Regions from separate parts of the Geodermatophilus sp. Leaf369 genome, predicted to be linked through region 2. Evidence: riboswitches for the same ligand, from Rfam matches in the RefSeq annotation. Region 2 holds a riboswitch; the other holds the start of a gene.

Region 1 (6,821 bases), on a different contig from region 2:
GCCTCCTTGCGTGGCGCGGTGCTGCTGGGCGCGGACCTGCGCAGGGCCGACCTCCGGCTGGCCGACGTCACCGGGGCCGACACCCGCGGGGCGGACCTGTCCGGGGCCGACCTGCGCGGCACGCTGTTCCTCACCGGTGCGCAGCTGGAGGCGGCCCGGGGCGACGCCGGCACCCGGTTGGGGTCCGACGTCGTCCGGCCCGCGCACTGGGTGCGGCCTGCCTAGGCTGAACCGGTGAGCGAGCCGAACCCCGCACCGGTGGACGACGACGTCATCGAGCTCGCCGGCCGGGTGTTCGACCTGGCCCGGGAGGGCGCCACCGACGAGCTGGCGCAGTACCTCGACGCCGGGGTCCCGGCCGACCTGACGAACGCCAAGGGCGACACCCTGCTGGTCCTGGCCGCCTACCAGGGCCGGGCCGACACCGTGGCGATGCTCCTGGCGCACGGGGCCGACCACGCCCGGGTCAACGACCGGGGCCAGACGGCGCTGGCCGCCGCGGTGTTCAAGCAGTCCGCCGACACCGTCCGGGCGCTGCTCGACGGGGGTGCCGACCCCGACCACGGCCGGCCCAGCGCCCGGGCCACCGCCGAGTTCTTCGACCTCCCGGCGATGACGGAGCTGCTCGGCCGATGAGGCTCACCAGCTGGGACGGCGCCTGGGTGGACCTGCGGGTGCTCCGCCGGCAGACCCTCGAGCTGCGCGCCGTCGAGCTGGACCGGCCCGACTGGTCGGAGACCTGGCTGCTGGTCCGCGGCGAGGTGCACACCGCGGAGGGACGGCACTGGGTCTTCCGCGAGCCGTGCCTGACCCCGTGGGACGCCCAGCGCACCGGGTCCTGGCTGCGCACGGTGGCCGAGGCGCCGGGACCGCTGCTGGGGGACGGGCTGGTCTTCCGCGAGCCGTCGCTGTCGTTCGTGCTCGACGCCGCCCGGGACGACCGTCGCCTGCTGCGGGTGCACCTGGCCGGGGCGGCGGCGTGGACCGACCCGGTGTCGGGAGCCCCGCTGGGCGGCGGCGTGCCCCTCGACGTCGACGTCGCGGGGCTGGTGACCGCCGCCCGGGAGTGGGACGAGGACCTCGAGCGGACCGGCTGAGTCAGCGGCGGCGGAGCGCCCGGACCACCAGCAGGGCCGCCACGGCGACCAGGACCGGCCGCCACGGGAACGGCTCGGATGCCAGGGTGCCGACGAGCACGCGGGGGGACCCGAGCCGGACCCCCGCCGAACCGGTCAGGGTGCGCCCCACCGGGGACGACACACCGCGACCGAGTTCGGCGACTCGGCCCTGCGGCCCGGTGACGTCCAGGTGCAGGCCGTGGGCGGCGAGCAGGTCACCGAGCTCGCCGACCGCCCGCGGACCGCTGCTCACGGTGACCCCGGCCGGCCAGGGCACGCTCGTCGCCGAGCGCCACAGACCCACCGGGTCCGAGGACGTCAGCGTCAGGTCGGTGCCGTCCCCGGTCAGCCGGGCGGACTGCCCGTCGACGGAGAGGGCGAGGTCGGCCCGGACGACGAGCGGGCCGACGGTCATCCCTGGGAGACGCCCTCGGCGGTGGTGATGCGCAGCGTGCCGTTGAGCTTCCAGGTCGCCCGGGGGGCGTCGGCGCCGATCTCGCGGGGCACCTCGACGGTCATGTCGACGAACTCGTAGTTGATGGCGGCGCCCTTGCCGGTGAGGTAGGACCACATCTCCTTGCCCAGGTCGGCGAAGGTGCGGGTCTCGGTGGTGTCGCTCGGAGTGGTCATGTCGGGGGACTGTCCGCGGGCGCCTCGTCTGAAACGTCGTTTACGCAGGCAGTCGTAGATCACCCGGGCTCGCGTAGCGTGGGCGGTTCCCCAGGTCGGGGAGAGCTCACCACCGCGCCGCACGTCGGCGCAGTCAGGTCGTCCGCGTTGACCGAGACCACCACCACGAGCACCGACGAGACCGCTCCCGTCGTCCAGGCCGCCCAGCACGCGCCCTCGACCAAGACCTCCCGCGAGGGGGACGCAGCCGTCGAGGAGGTCTGCCCGGTCTGCCCGCACCCGATGGCCCAGCACGACCGCATCTCCCGGCGGTTCTGCGCCGCGACCGCCGAGCAGGTCGCCGCCGGCCACCAGACCAACCCCGGCTGCAGCTGCCCCTGACCCGGCCGGGACACGCCGGGCGCGGGGTGCCGGGAGGCGCACGGGTGTAGACCCTGCACGTGAACTCCCGCCGCGCGTACACCGTCTGGGTCGTCGGCCTGGCCGCGTACGCGGTGGCCGTCTTCCACCGCGGGTCCCTCGGCGTCACCGCCGTCGACGCCCAGGAGCGGTTCTCCGCCGGCGCCTCGGCGGTCAGCCTCTTCCTCGTCCTGCAGCTCGTGGTCTACGCCGGCCTGCAGGTGCCGGTGGGCATCGCACTGGACCGCTTCGGCTCGAGGGCGCTGGTCGCCACCGGCGCGCTCACCATGGCCGCGGGTCAGGTGCTGCTCGCCGTGGCCACCGACGTGCCCACCGCCGTCGTCGCCCGGGTGCTGGTCGGCGCCGGGGACGCGATGACCTTCATCAGCGTGCTGCGGGTCGTCACGCTCTGGTTCTCCGGGCCCAGCGTCCCGGTCGTCACCCAGCTCACCGGCATCCTCGGCCAGGTCGGCCAGATCGCGGCGGCCTACCCGCTGGTGCTGGCCCTGCACCACACCTCGTGGACGACGACGTTCCTGGGCGCCGGGGCGGTAGGGGTGCTGATGGCCGTGCTCGTCGTGGTCTTCCTGAAGGACTCCCCGCCCGGCACACCGGTGGCCCCGGTCGCGGGCTGGTCGGAGATCCGCGCCAACGTGGCCGGCGCCTGGAAGGAGTCCGGCACGCAGATCGGGCTCTACACCCACCTGGTCACCCAGTTCTCCGGCACCGTCTTCGCGCTGCTGTGGGGCTACCCGTTCCTGGTGTTGGGGCAGGGCCTGTCCACCGGCACCGCCGCCGGGCTGCTGACCCTGCTCGTCGTGGTCGGGATGGGCGTGGGACCGCTGCTGGGCAAGCTCTGCGGGCGGTGGCCCCTGCGCCGCTCGGTGCTGGTCTTCGGGATCGCCGGGGCCACGATCACCGCCTGGACGGTGGTGCTGCTGTGGCCCGGTCGTGCCCCGCTGTGGCTGCTGGTGGTGCTCGTCGTCGTGCTGGCCTCCAACGGCCCGGGCTCGATGATCGGCTTCGACTACGCCCGCACCTGGAACCCGGTGCACCGCCTCGGCAGCGCCAGCGGGGTGGTGAACATCGGCGGGTTCGCGGCCTCGCTGCTGACCGTGCTCGCCGTCGGTGCCGTGCTGGACGCCCAGACCCCGGGCGCGTCGACCGCCTACGACCTGGGGGCGTTCAAGGCCGCGTTCGGCGTCCAGTACCTGTTCTGGGCGATCGGCCTGGCCGGGGTGCGGCGGCACCGGCGGCGGCTGCGCGACCGGCTGGCCTCCGACGGCGTCGTGCTCACCCCGCTCTACACCGCGATGCGCAGCCGGGTGGGACGTCGGTCGTGACCGTCGCCCCGGACTTCTTCACCCGGCACACCCGCCTGGAGCGGCCGCCGCTGGTGCCCGAGGTCGCCCTGCACCTGGCCGGCGACGTGGCCGCGCTCTGGCAGGCGATGGAGGACGAGGCCGCCGCCGGGGGCGTGGGCCCGGGGCAGGCGTCGCCGTTCTGGGCCGCCGCCTGGGTCGGCGGGCAGGGGCTGGCCCGGCACGTGCTCGACCACCCGGAGCTGGTGGCCGGACGCACCGTGCTGGACCTCGGCGCCGGCAGCGGGCTCGTGGGCATCGCGGCGGCCCTGGCCGGTGCCACCCGGGTGCTGGCCAGCGACGTCGACCCGTACGCCGTTGCGGTGATGGACCTCAACGCCGCGGCCAACGGGGTGACCGTGCTCGAGCCGGTGGGCGACGTGCTGGACGCCGACCTGCCCGAGGTCGACGTGGTGCTGGCCGGGGACGTCTTCTACGACCTGACGATGGCCGACCGGGTGCGGCCCTGGCTGTTCACCGCCTGGGTGCGGGGCGCGACGGTGCTGGTCGGTGATCCCGGCCGCAGCCAGCTGCCCAGCGGGCTGGTCGAGGTGGCCGGGTACGACGTCGTCGACAGCGGTGTGGACGGCGCCCGCCGGACGACGGTGGGGCGACTGCCCTGAGCGACCGGCCGACGACCCCGGGTCGGGGATCGCGGCACCAGATGTGTGAAACCGGACGCCCCTGCTTGTCAGCAGTCGACATGTCCGCTTAGCGTGGCGCCGTCCGTGCGGATGACCGCTCCCCAGCCGGGGAGACCCCGCCGGACGCCGCCGAGTCGCCAGCACCACCCAGATCCACCCAGGCGAACCGGGGACCCACCGAACCACTGGGGTGAATCACCCCTGGCTGCACGCGGGCCGGGGGAGTAGGGCGTCTTCCCGCCCGAACCCGTCAGCTGACCCGGTAGGCGGCCAGACGGAAGAACGGACACGTCCCACCCGCATGAGCGCTCGTCACACCGCACTGCCTGCTGCCCCCGCCACGGAGACCCCGGCTCCCGAGTCGGCCGCCGACACCGTCGCCGCCGTCGCGTCCGGTCGGCACCGCCGTCCCCCGGCCCGTCGCCCCGCCCTGTACCTGGCCGCGGTCGCCGTCGGCGCCGTGCTGGTCAACGTGGCCCTGGGCACCGGACCGGGCACCGCCCAGGCCGAGCCCTCCGCGGCCGCCTCGCAGGCGGTGAGCGTGGCCGACCAGCTCGGGCTGACCGCCGCCGACGCGTCCCCGGCCGACCTCGGCACCCACCTCGGCGAGCTGGAGTCCAGCCGGGCGCAGCGCGAGGCCGACGAGGCCACCGCCGCCCAGGCGCAGGCCGCGGCCGACCAGGCCGAGCTCGACGCCCAGGCAGCCGCTGCCGCCGCCCAGGCCGCGGCCGAGGCCCAGGCCGCCGCGCAGGCGCAGGCTGCCGCGGAGGCCGCCGCGGCAGCCGAGGCCGCCGCAGCGCAGACCCCCAGCAACTTCCACGACTACGCCCTCGCCGCCCTCGGTGGCGACGCCTCGCAGTTCTCCTGCCTGGAGAACCTGTGGGGCAAGGAGTCGGGCTGGAACCCGAACGCGCAGAACCCGTCGTCGACGGCCTACGGCATCGCCCAGTTCCTCAACTCGACCTGGGCGCTGACCGGGATCGCCAAGACCTCCGACGGGTTCCGGCAGATCGACGCCGGGCTCATCTACATCGACCGGGTCTACGGCTCCCCGTGCTCGGCGTGGGCGCACTCGCAGGCCAACAACTGGTACTGAGCGTTCCGCGTTTCCGACCCCGGTCGGCCCGGGAACGACCGGGGCATGGCTGAACTGACCGGCAAGACCATCGCCGTGCTCGCCGCCCAGGGCGTCGAGCGCGTCGAGCTCGAGGAGCCCCGCGCCGCCCTGCAGGCCGCGGGTGCCACCACCCACCTGATCTCCGTGCCGGACGGCGTCGAGGACGGCGCCATCCCCTCCATGGACGGCGACATCCACCCGGCGAGCACGCACCCCGTCGACCACCTGGTCGCCGACGTGTCCGCCGCCGACTACGACGGCCTGCTGCTCCCTGGCGGCGTGGTCAACCCCGACACCCTGCGCCAGGACGAGGACGCCCTCGCCTTCGTGAAGGCCTTCTTCGACGCCGGCAAGCCCGTGGCCGCCATCTGCCACGCCCCCTGGACGCTGCTGGAGGCCGGGGTGCTCGAGGGCCGCACGCTCACCTCGTTCCCCAGCATCCGGGGCGACCTGCGTCGCGGCGGGGCCACCGTCGTCGACGAGGAGGTCGCCCGGGACGGGAACCTGGTGACCAGCCGCAACCCCGACGACATCCCGGCGTTCAACGCCGCGATCGTGGAGCTCTACGCCGGCAGCTGACCCCACCCCCTCGACGGACCCCCACCACCACAGGTGGGGGTCCGTCGCCGTGTGTGGGACTACCCGCCTGGTCACGGCGGCGAGTCACCCGTCAGACTGCTGCCGTTGTACATCTCCTGGGAGGACGGTCGACCGTGGCCAAGCACCGCGCGAGCCAAGGCGCCGCGACCGACTTCGACGACGCCACCACCGCCCTGACCGACGTCACCGGCGACTACACCGTCGACGCCGCGCACACCCGGATCGGCTTCCGGGCCCGGCACGCGATGGTCACCACCGTGCGCGGCACGTTCGGCGAGTTCGAGGGCACCGCGCACCTGGACACCGCGCGACCCGAGGCGAGCCGGGTCGAGCTGCGGATGGACGCCGGCAGCCTGGACACCGGCCAGCCCGACCGGGACGCGCACCTGCGCTCGGCGGACTTCCTCGACGTCGAGCAGTTCCCCGAGGTCACGTTCGTCTCCACCGCCGTCGAGCAGCTCGAGGCCGACGTGTACGAGGTCACCGGGGACCTGACGATCAAGGGGCGCACCCGCGAGGTGTCGGTGGAGTTCACCCTCACCGGTTCGGCCCAGGACCCCTTCGGCAACGTCCGGGTGGGCTTCGAGGGCGCGCTGGCGGTCAAGCGCAGCGACTGGGGCCTGGTGTGGAACGCGGCTCTGGAGACCGGTGGGGTGCTGGTCAGCGACCGCATCCAGATCGAGTTCGACGTCTCGGTCATCAAGGCCGGCTGACCGCTCGCCCCCGGGGCGTACCGTCGGGTCGTCTCGGTCTCCCCGGGTGTCGGCCCCCCGGTCGCGCCGGACCGCTGCGGTCAGGCCGGTCCACCATGCGCCCCACCCCACCACCCTCACCGGGTCTGGATCCCGAGGTCGGGCTCCCGGTCGTCCCGCAGGTCCCCTTGCCGCTGACCGACGGTGGCGGCGACCGGCTGGTGGTCACCACCCCGGCGGCGGCGGTCACCCGCCCGTCG
Region 2 (6,821 bases):
GGGTCCAGCCCGCTCGTGGTGTTGGCCAGCATCACCGCACCGGTCTGCTCGGCGCGGTCCACGAACACCCCGGCGAGGAAGCCGGGCATCGAGCCGCCGTGCCCGACCAGCGTCGCGCCGTCGGCCCGCACGACCTGCAGACCCAGCCCGTAGGCCGACCACCCGGCCGACGAGGAGTCCACCCCGGCCGGCTCGCTCATCTCGGCCAGCGTCGCCGGGGAGAGCACGTCACCGGTGTCACCGAGCAGGAAGGCGGCGAACCGGCCCAGGTCGGTCAGCGTGGCCCAGAGCTGGCCGGCGGCGTCCATGACGCCGGCGTCGTGCTCGGGCTCGGGCAGGACGACGTCGGCCCACGGGTGCACCGCGCTCCCCCGGGCGGCGACGCCGGAGGGTCGCGGCGTCGTCCGGCTCATCCCCAGGGGGCCGAGCACCTCCCCGGTGACGGCCTCGGCCCAGGACGTCCCGCGGTGCCGGGCGACGAGCTCACCGAGCAGGCCGAAGCCGAGGTTGGAGTAGTGGAAGCGGCGGGCCGCACCGAGCACCACGTGCTCGGGGGCCAGCGCGAGGTCCTCCAACGACCCGCCGGGGACCCGCTCCCACCACCCGCCGGGGCTCTCGCTGGAGGCCCCGGCCAGGTGCGAGAGCAGCTGGCCGACCGTGCGGTCACCGAACGGGGTGCCGGGGACGTGCGCCTCCAGCGGGTCGCCCAGGCCGAGCCGGCCCTCGTCGCGCAGCCGCATGACCACGACGGCGGTGACGGTCTTGCTGATCGAGCCGAGCCGGTACTGCACGTCGGTGTGCGGGTCGGCGACGCCCCCGCGGCCGGCCGACCACGCCAGCCCGCCGTCCCGGACGACACCGGCGACCAGGCTGGGGGCCCGCCCGTCGCGCTGCACCCGGGCGGTGCGGGCCAGCAGGGTGCGGGCCGTGGTGGGTGCGACGGGGGTGGGCTCGACCATGTCCCGCAGGCTAGCCAGCCGTGCGCGCGACGGTCTCCCCGAGCGGCAGCCGGCCGGTGCGGGCGGCCCAGCGCTCGAACCAGATCGTGGTGAACGGCGGGACCGAGGCGATCAGCGCCAGCGCCGCGGTCCGGAGGTCCCAGCGCAGCACCCGCCAGGCCAGGAACGACACCGCCACGTAGCCGACGAAGACCGCGCCGTGGATCGGCCCGGCCACCTGGACGCCGACCTCGGAGGTGCCCAGCACCCACTTGACGAACATGCCGGCCAGCAGCAGCGCCCAGGTCACCGCCTCGGCCAACGCGACGACGCGGAAGAGGCGGGCAACGGTGCGGGGCTCGGTCAGGGCGCTCACGACAGGTCCCAACGGCGCGCAGCCCGGGAGGGTCCCCGGGTGTGACCGACCTCCCGACAGCACACCGCCCCGGTCACCATCAGGTGACCGGGGCGGTGGGAGGTGTCGGCTGGGTCAGCCGGCGAGGCGACGCATCGCGGTGATGGAGCCCATCGTGTCGATGCTGGCGACCTTGACGACGTCACCCGAGGTGGGCGCGTGCACCATCTGGCCGTTGCCGATGTAGATGCCGATGTGGCTGACCGGGCTGTAGAAGGCGATCAGGTCACCGGGCTGCAGGTCGGCGCGGGAGACGGCCTGGCCCATCGAGGCCTGCATCCGCGAGGAGTGCGGCAGCGAGATGCCGGCGGCGGCGTAGGCGTACTGCACCAGGCCCGAGCAGTCGAAGCTGTTCGGCCCGGAGGCGGCCCACACGTACGGGTCGCCGCGCTGCGCCATGGCGGTGTCGACGGCGATCTGCGCGGCGGCGCTGTTGGCGGTCACCGCACTGCCGCCGGACGCCGAGGAGCTGGCGGCCGGGGCACTGGCCGAGCTGCTCGAGGACGAGGACGAGGACGACGACGCGCTGCTCTCGGTGGTGGCCGGGGCAGCTGCGGCGGCGGCCGCGGCAGCAGCAGCCGCGGCGGCGGCCTGCTCCTGGGCCGACAGCGCGGCGTACTCGGCCTGGTACTCGGCGATCTGCGCGTTCAGGGACTCCTGCTGGGCGGTCACGCTGTCCAGCTGGGCCTGGGCGTCGGCCGCGGTCTGCTGCGCGGCGGCCTGGGCCTGCGCGGCAGTGTCGTTGGCGGCCTGCGCCGAGGTGAGCACGTCGGTGTTGTGGGCGCCGAGGACGTCGAGGGTGGAGACCCGGTCGACGAACTCGCTGGCCGACCCGCTGGTCAGCATCGCCTGCAGCGAGCCGAGCTGGGTGTCGCCGGTGTAGGCGGTGCGCGCCACGCTGGTGACCGACTGCTGGGCCTGGCTGTAGGCGCTCTGCGCGGCCGCGGCGTCGGCGGCGGCCTGGTCGGCGGCGGCCTGGTCGAGCAGGAGCTCTTCCCGGGCGGTGTTGAAGTCCTCGGTGACGACCTCGAGCTCGTGGCCCTTGTCGGCGATGAGCTGGGCGGCCTCGGCGGCGGTGGTCGGCTCGGCCGGGGCGGACGAGGTGCTCGGCGCGTCCGTGGTGTCCGGTGCGGCGAGGGCCGGCGTGGAGGTCAGGACGACCCCGGCAGCGGCGAGGAGGGTGATCGCAGCGCGACGCCCCCGGAGGGCGGGGCGACGCGCGGGCATGCTGGAACTCGCCATGTGCGGCGGGTGGTCCTTTCTTCCAACGAGCCGCCTACCGGGTTAGCTGACGGATTCGGACGGGAAGTTCGCCCGGCACGTCGACCCTGGGTGGGTCGGTGCGTGCTTCACCCCAGTGCTGCGGTGGGTCCCCGGTCCGCTGCTCCTCGGTGCGCAGCGGGGGCTGCGCGGTGGTGCCGGTGGTGCTCACGAGGGGCGTGCGGTTCGGCGGCGTCCGGTCGGTGTCACCCAGGGGAGGCGACGGAACGATCCGTCCGGACGGGCCGACGGTAGGTGCGTAATACGTTCGTGACAACCGCCGAGACCCCTTTTGTGGACTTCCGCACCCGGGTCCGGTGAACACGCTCACAACGGGTGAGGAGATGCCTCCGTGCAGGGACTGGCGCGCCGCGAGTTCTGCCTCGTGCTGCTCCGCCGGATGGCCGACGTGCGGCCCGACCTCGTCGCTGCCGCACTGCCCCGGCTGGGCGCCACCCGGGCGCAGGCGCACGCCGCGCACACCCGGTGGCAGACGCTGCAGCACTCGGCCCGGCGGGGTGACCGGCACGCCGCGGTGCTCGGCCCGCCGGAGAGCACCGCCGCGCGTCCCTGGGGGGACCTCGAGCTCGTGGTCCGGCAGTGGGTGCTCCCGTTGTGGCCGACGCTGCGCTGGGAGGTCGTGTCCGGGCCGGGCGGGCAGGTGCTCCGCGAGCAGCTGGTGCGGGGCCCCGGCTCCCCCGCGCCGTCCGGCCTCCTCGTGTGGGAGCACGTGCTCGACGACGTCGCCGCGGTGGAGGGCGCCGTCCTCGAGCCCCCCGACGTCCCCACCCGGGACGTGGTGGCCCTGCCCGACGGCACCCGGGCGCTCCTGGTCTGGGGGCTGCTGCAGCGGGTCGACCGGGCAGGATGACCGGGTGCCGACGTTGACCGCCACCACCTGGGCCGACCCTCGGGTGCAGGCCCTGTCCGACGCCCAGCAGGCCGAGCTGCGCGAGCGGTACGACGGCCGGGGCGAGTCCGGCACCCCGCCCACGGCCGAGGACGTCGCGGTGGTCCTGCTGCTGCGCGAGGACGACGGCACCCCGGTCGGCTGCGGGGCGCTGCGCCCGCTGGAGCCCGGTGCGGCCGAGCTGAAGCGGATGTACGTCGTCCCCGCCGCCCGGGGTCGAGGACTGTCCCGGCTGGTGCTCACCGGGCTCGAGGCGACCGCCGCCGAGCGCGGGTGGCACACGCTGCGCCTGGAGACCGGCCCGCTCCAGCACGAGGCGATCGCGCTCTACGAGCGGTCGGGCTACCGGCCCATCGAGGCCTTCGGCCACTACCTGGACGAGCCCGACGAGTGGTCCCGCTACTACGAGAAGGAGCTGCCGTGACCGCCGCCCGGTACGACGTCGTGGTCGTGGGGGGCGGGCACAACGGCCTGGTCGCCGCTGCCTACCTGGCCCGCGCGGGCCGCTCGGTGCTGGTGCTCGAACGCCGGGCCGGTGTGGGCGGGGCCGCGGTCAGCGAGCAGGTGTTCCCCGGGGTCGACGTCCGGCTCTCGGCCTACAGCTACCTGGTCAGCCTGCTGCCCGACCGGATCGCCGCCGACCTGGACCTCGGCCTCACCCTGGCCGACCGGTCGGTGCACTCCGCGACCCTGCTCGATGACCGGGCGCTGCTGGTGGAGCCGGACTCGTTCCGGGCACTCACCGGCTCCGACGCCGAGTGGGCCGGCTGGCAGCGCCTCTACGGCCGGCTGACCACGCTGGCCGAGGACCTCTCCCCCACCCTCGTCGAGCCGCTGCCGACCCGGGCGGAGCTGGAGTCCCGGCTGCGCGACCCCCAGCTCTACCGCGACCTGGTCGAACGCCCGCTCGCCGACGTCGTCGCCGACCACCTCGACCACGACGTCACCCGGGGTGTCGCGCTCACCGACGGGCTGATCGGCACCTTCGCCGACGTGCACGCCGCCGACGGCCTGGCCGGCCGCTGCTTCCTCTACCACCTGGTCGGCAACGGGACCGGCCTCTGGCGGGTGCCGGTCGGGGGCATGGGCGCGGTCAGCGGCGCCATGGCCGCCTCCGCCCGCCGGGCCGGCGCCGAGTTCGCCACCCGGGCGACGGTCACCGCCGTCGAGACCCGGGACGACGGGGCGACCGTGCACTGGACCGACGACGACGGGACGACGCACGCCGTGGACGCCGGGCACGTGGTCGCTGGCTGCGCCCCCGCGGTGCTCGACGAGCTCACCGGCGCCGCCCCCGCACCCCGCCCGGTGGGCGCCCAGCTCAAGGTCAACACGGTGCTCACCCGGCTCCCCCGGCTGCGCTCCGGCCTGGACCCCGCGGTGGCCTTCGGCGGCACCTGCCACGTCGACGAGGCGGCCGGGCAGATCGACGCCGCGTACGCGCAGGCCGCCGCCGGTGCGCTGCCCGACCTCATCCCGTTCGAGGTCTACTGCCACTCCCTCACCGACCCCTCGATCATCGGCGACACCGGGCTGCACACGCTCACCGTCTTCGGGCTGCACACCCCGGCCGACCTGTTCACCGCCGACCCGGTGGGCACCCGGGACGAGGCCGTGCGCCGGGTCGTCGCGCAGCTCGACGCCCAGCTGGCCGAGCCGCTGGCCGACGTGCTCGCCACCGACGCCGAGGGCCGGCCGTGCCTGCAGGCGTCGTCCCCGCTGGACGTGGAGGCCTCCCTCGCCATGCCGGGCGGGCACATCTTCCACGGCGACCTGGCCTGGCCGGTGGCCACCGAGGCCCAGCCGGCGGGCACCTGGGGCGCGGCCACCGGGCACCCCCGGGTCGTCGCGGCGTCGTCCGGCGGGACCGTGCGCGGTGGCGCCGTCAGCGGCCTGGGCGGGTACGCCGCCGCCCGGCACCTCCTGGGCTGACCCTCCCCCGCCCGCGGCGTTGATCAGGGTCGACGACCAGAGTGCGTCCTCCTCCACCGACGCCGGTGGCTGAGGACGCACGGTGGTCGTCCCAGCTGATCGACGCCGCGGGGGGCGGGGCTGTTAGACACAGCGCGTGGAGACGACCGGCGCGGTGCTGCGTGGCGAGGGCGGACAGTACGAGCTCGTGACCCTGGAGGTCGCTGACCCGGGGCCGGGCGAGGTGCTGGTGGAGATGGCCTACGCGGGGCTGTGCCACTCCGACGAGCACCTGCGGCACGCCAACGCCGGTGGCCGGTACCCGATCGTCGGCGGGCACGAGGGGTCCGGCGTCGTCCTGGCGGTGGGGCCGGGCGTGAGCCGGGTGGCCCCCGGGGACCACGTCGTCGCCAGCTTCCTGCCGGCCTGCGGGATCTGCCGCTGGTGCGCGTCGGGCCGGTCCAACCTGTGCGACCTGGGCGCCACCATCGCCACCGGTCAGCTGCCCACCGGCACCTGGCCCTTCCGGCTGGACGGCGAGCCGCTCGGCGGGTTCTGCATGGTCGGCGCGTTCGCCCGGCACTCGCTGCTGAGCGAGGCCTCCTGCATCCGGATCGACCCCTGGCTGCCGCTGGACACCGCCGCCCTGATGGCCTGCAGCGTGCCCACCGGTTGGGGCTCGGCGGTCTACGCCGGCGGCACCCGGCCCGGGGACACCGTCGTCGTGGTCGGTTGCGGCGGGGTGGGTGCCAACGCGGTGCAGGGCGCGGTGCACGCCGGCGCCTCGCACGTCATCGCCGTCGACCCGGTCGCCTTCCGCCGCGAGTTCGCCCAGTCCGTCGGGGCCACCCACGCCGTCGAGGACACCCGGTCGGCCGCCAAGCTCGCCCGCGAGCTCACCCGGGGCAACGGCGCGGACGTCGTCGTCCTCACCGTGGGCGCCCTGGACGCCGACACCACCCGCAGCGCCGTCCGCTGCCTGGGCAAGGGCGCCACCCTGGTGCTCACCGCGCTCGCCGACCTCGGCACCGACGTCACCGTCGCGCTGATGGGCAACGGGCTCACCGTCTACGAGCACCGGGTGCAGGGCGCGCTGTTCGGCAGCTGCAACGCCCACCGCGACGTGCCGATGCTGCTGCGGATGGCCCAGGAGGGGAAGCTCGAGCTCGACCGGATGATCACCCGGCGGTACTCCCTGGACCAGCTCGGCCAGGGCTTCGCCGACCAGGCCGCCGGCGAGACGATCCGCGGCCTGCTGGTCCACGCCGACTGACCCCCCGACGAAGGAACCTCTGCACCCCCCATCGAGCTGTGGAGGGGGTGCAGAGGTTCCTTTGCCGGGGCGCCCGGGTCAGCCCTTGACGCCGCCCTCGTTGGCGCCGGCGAC

Evidence for each region. A riboswitch is a leader RNA that binds a small molecule or an ion and turns the genes downstream of it on or off. The one in region 2 is predicted to bind cyclic di-AMP.
Region 1: another riboswitch for cyclic di-AMP. It lies ahead of ASG36_RS16830 (transglycosylase SLT domain-containing protein); the one in region 2 lies ahead of ASG36_RS11825 (C40 family peptidase).

What each region holds. Positions count from the first base shown of each region.
Region 1 is NZ_LMQA01000004.1:95,256-102,076, reverse strand. It holds gene ASG36_RS16870 (pentapeptide repeat-containing protein) at 1-225, shown strand, start outside; gene ASG36_RS16865 (ankyrin repeat domain-containing protein) at 235-636, shown strand; gene ASG36_RS16860 (hypothetical protein) at 633-1,097, shown strand; gene ASG36_RS16855 (hypothetical protein) at 1,099-1,533, opposite strand; gene ASG36_RS16850 (hypothetical protein) at 1,530-1,748, opposite strand; gene ASG36_RS16845 (RGCVC family protein) at 1,896-2,129, shown strand; gene ASG36_RS16840 (nitrate/nitrite transporter) at 2,189-3,490, shown strand; gene ASG36_RS16835 (methyltransferase) at 3,487-4,131, shown strand; cyclic di-AMP (ydaO/yuaA leader) riboswitch at 4,270-4,435, shown strand; gene ASG36_RS16830 (transglycosylase SLT domain-containing protein) at 4,454-5,248, shown strand; gene ASG36_RS16825 (type 1 glutamine amidotransferase domain-containing protein) at 5,294-5,848, shown strand; gene ASG36_RS16820 (YceI family protein) at 5,983-6,582, shown strand; gene ASG36_RS16815 (hypothetical protein) at 6,750-6,821, shown strand, end outside.
Region 2 is NZ_LMQA01000002.1:619,042-625,862, reverse strand. It holds gene ASG36_RS11835 (serine hydrolase) at 1-959, opposite strand, end outside; gene ASG36_RS11830 (DUF3817 domain-containing protein) at 970-1,314, opposite strand; gene ASG36_RS11825 (C40 family peptidase) at 1,429-2,580, opposite strand; cyclic di-AMP (ydaO/yuaA leader) riboswitch at 2,611-2,764, opposite strand; gene ASG36_RS11820 (hypothetical protein) at 2,966-3,484, shown strand; gene ASG36_RS11815 (GNAT family N-acetyltransferase) at 3,489-3,947, shown strand; gene ASG36_RS11810 (NAD(P)/FAD-dependent oxidoreductase) at 3,944-5,455, shown strand; gene ASG36_RS11805 (NDMA-dependent alcohol dehydrogenase) at 5,592-6,707, shown strand; gene ASG36_RS11800 (carbohydrate ABC transporter permease) at 6,786-6,821, opposite strand, start outside.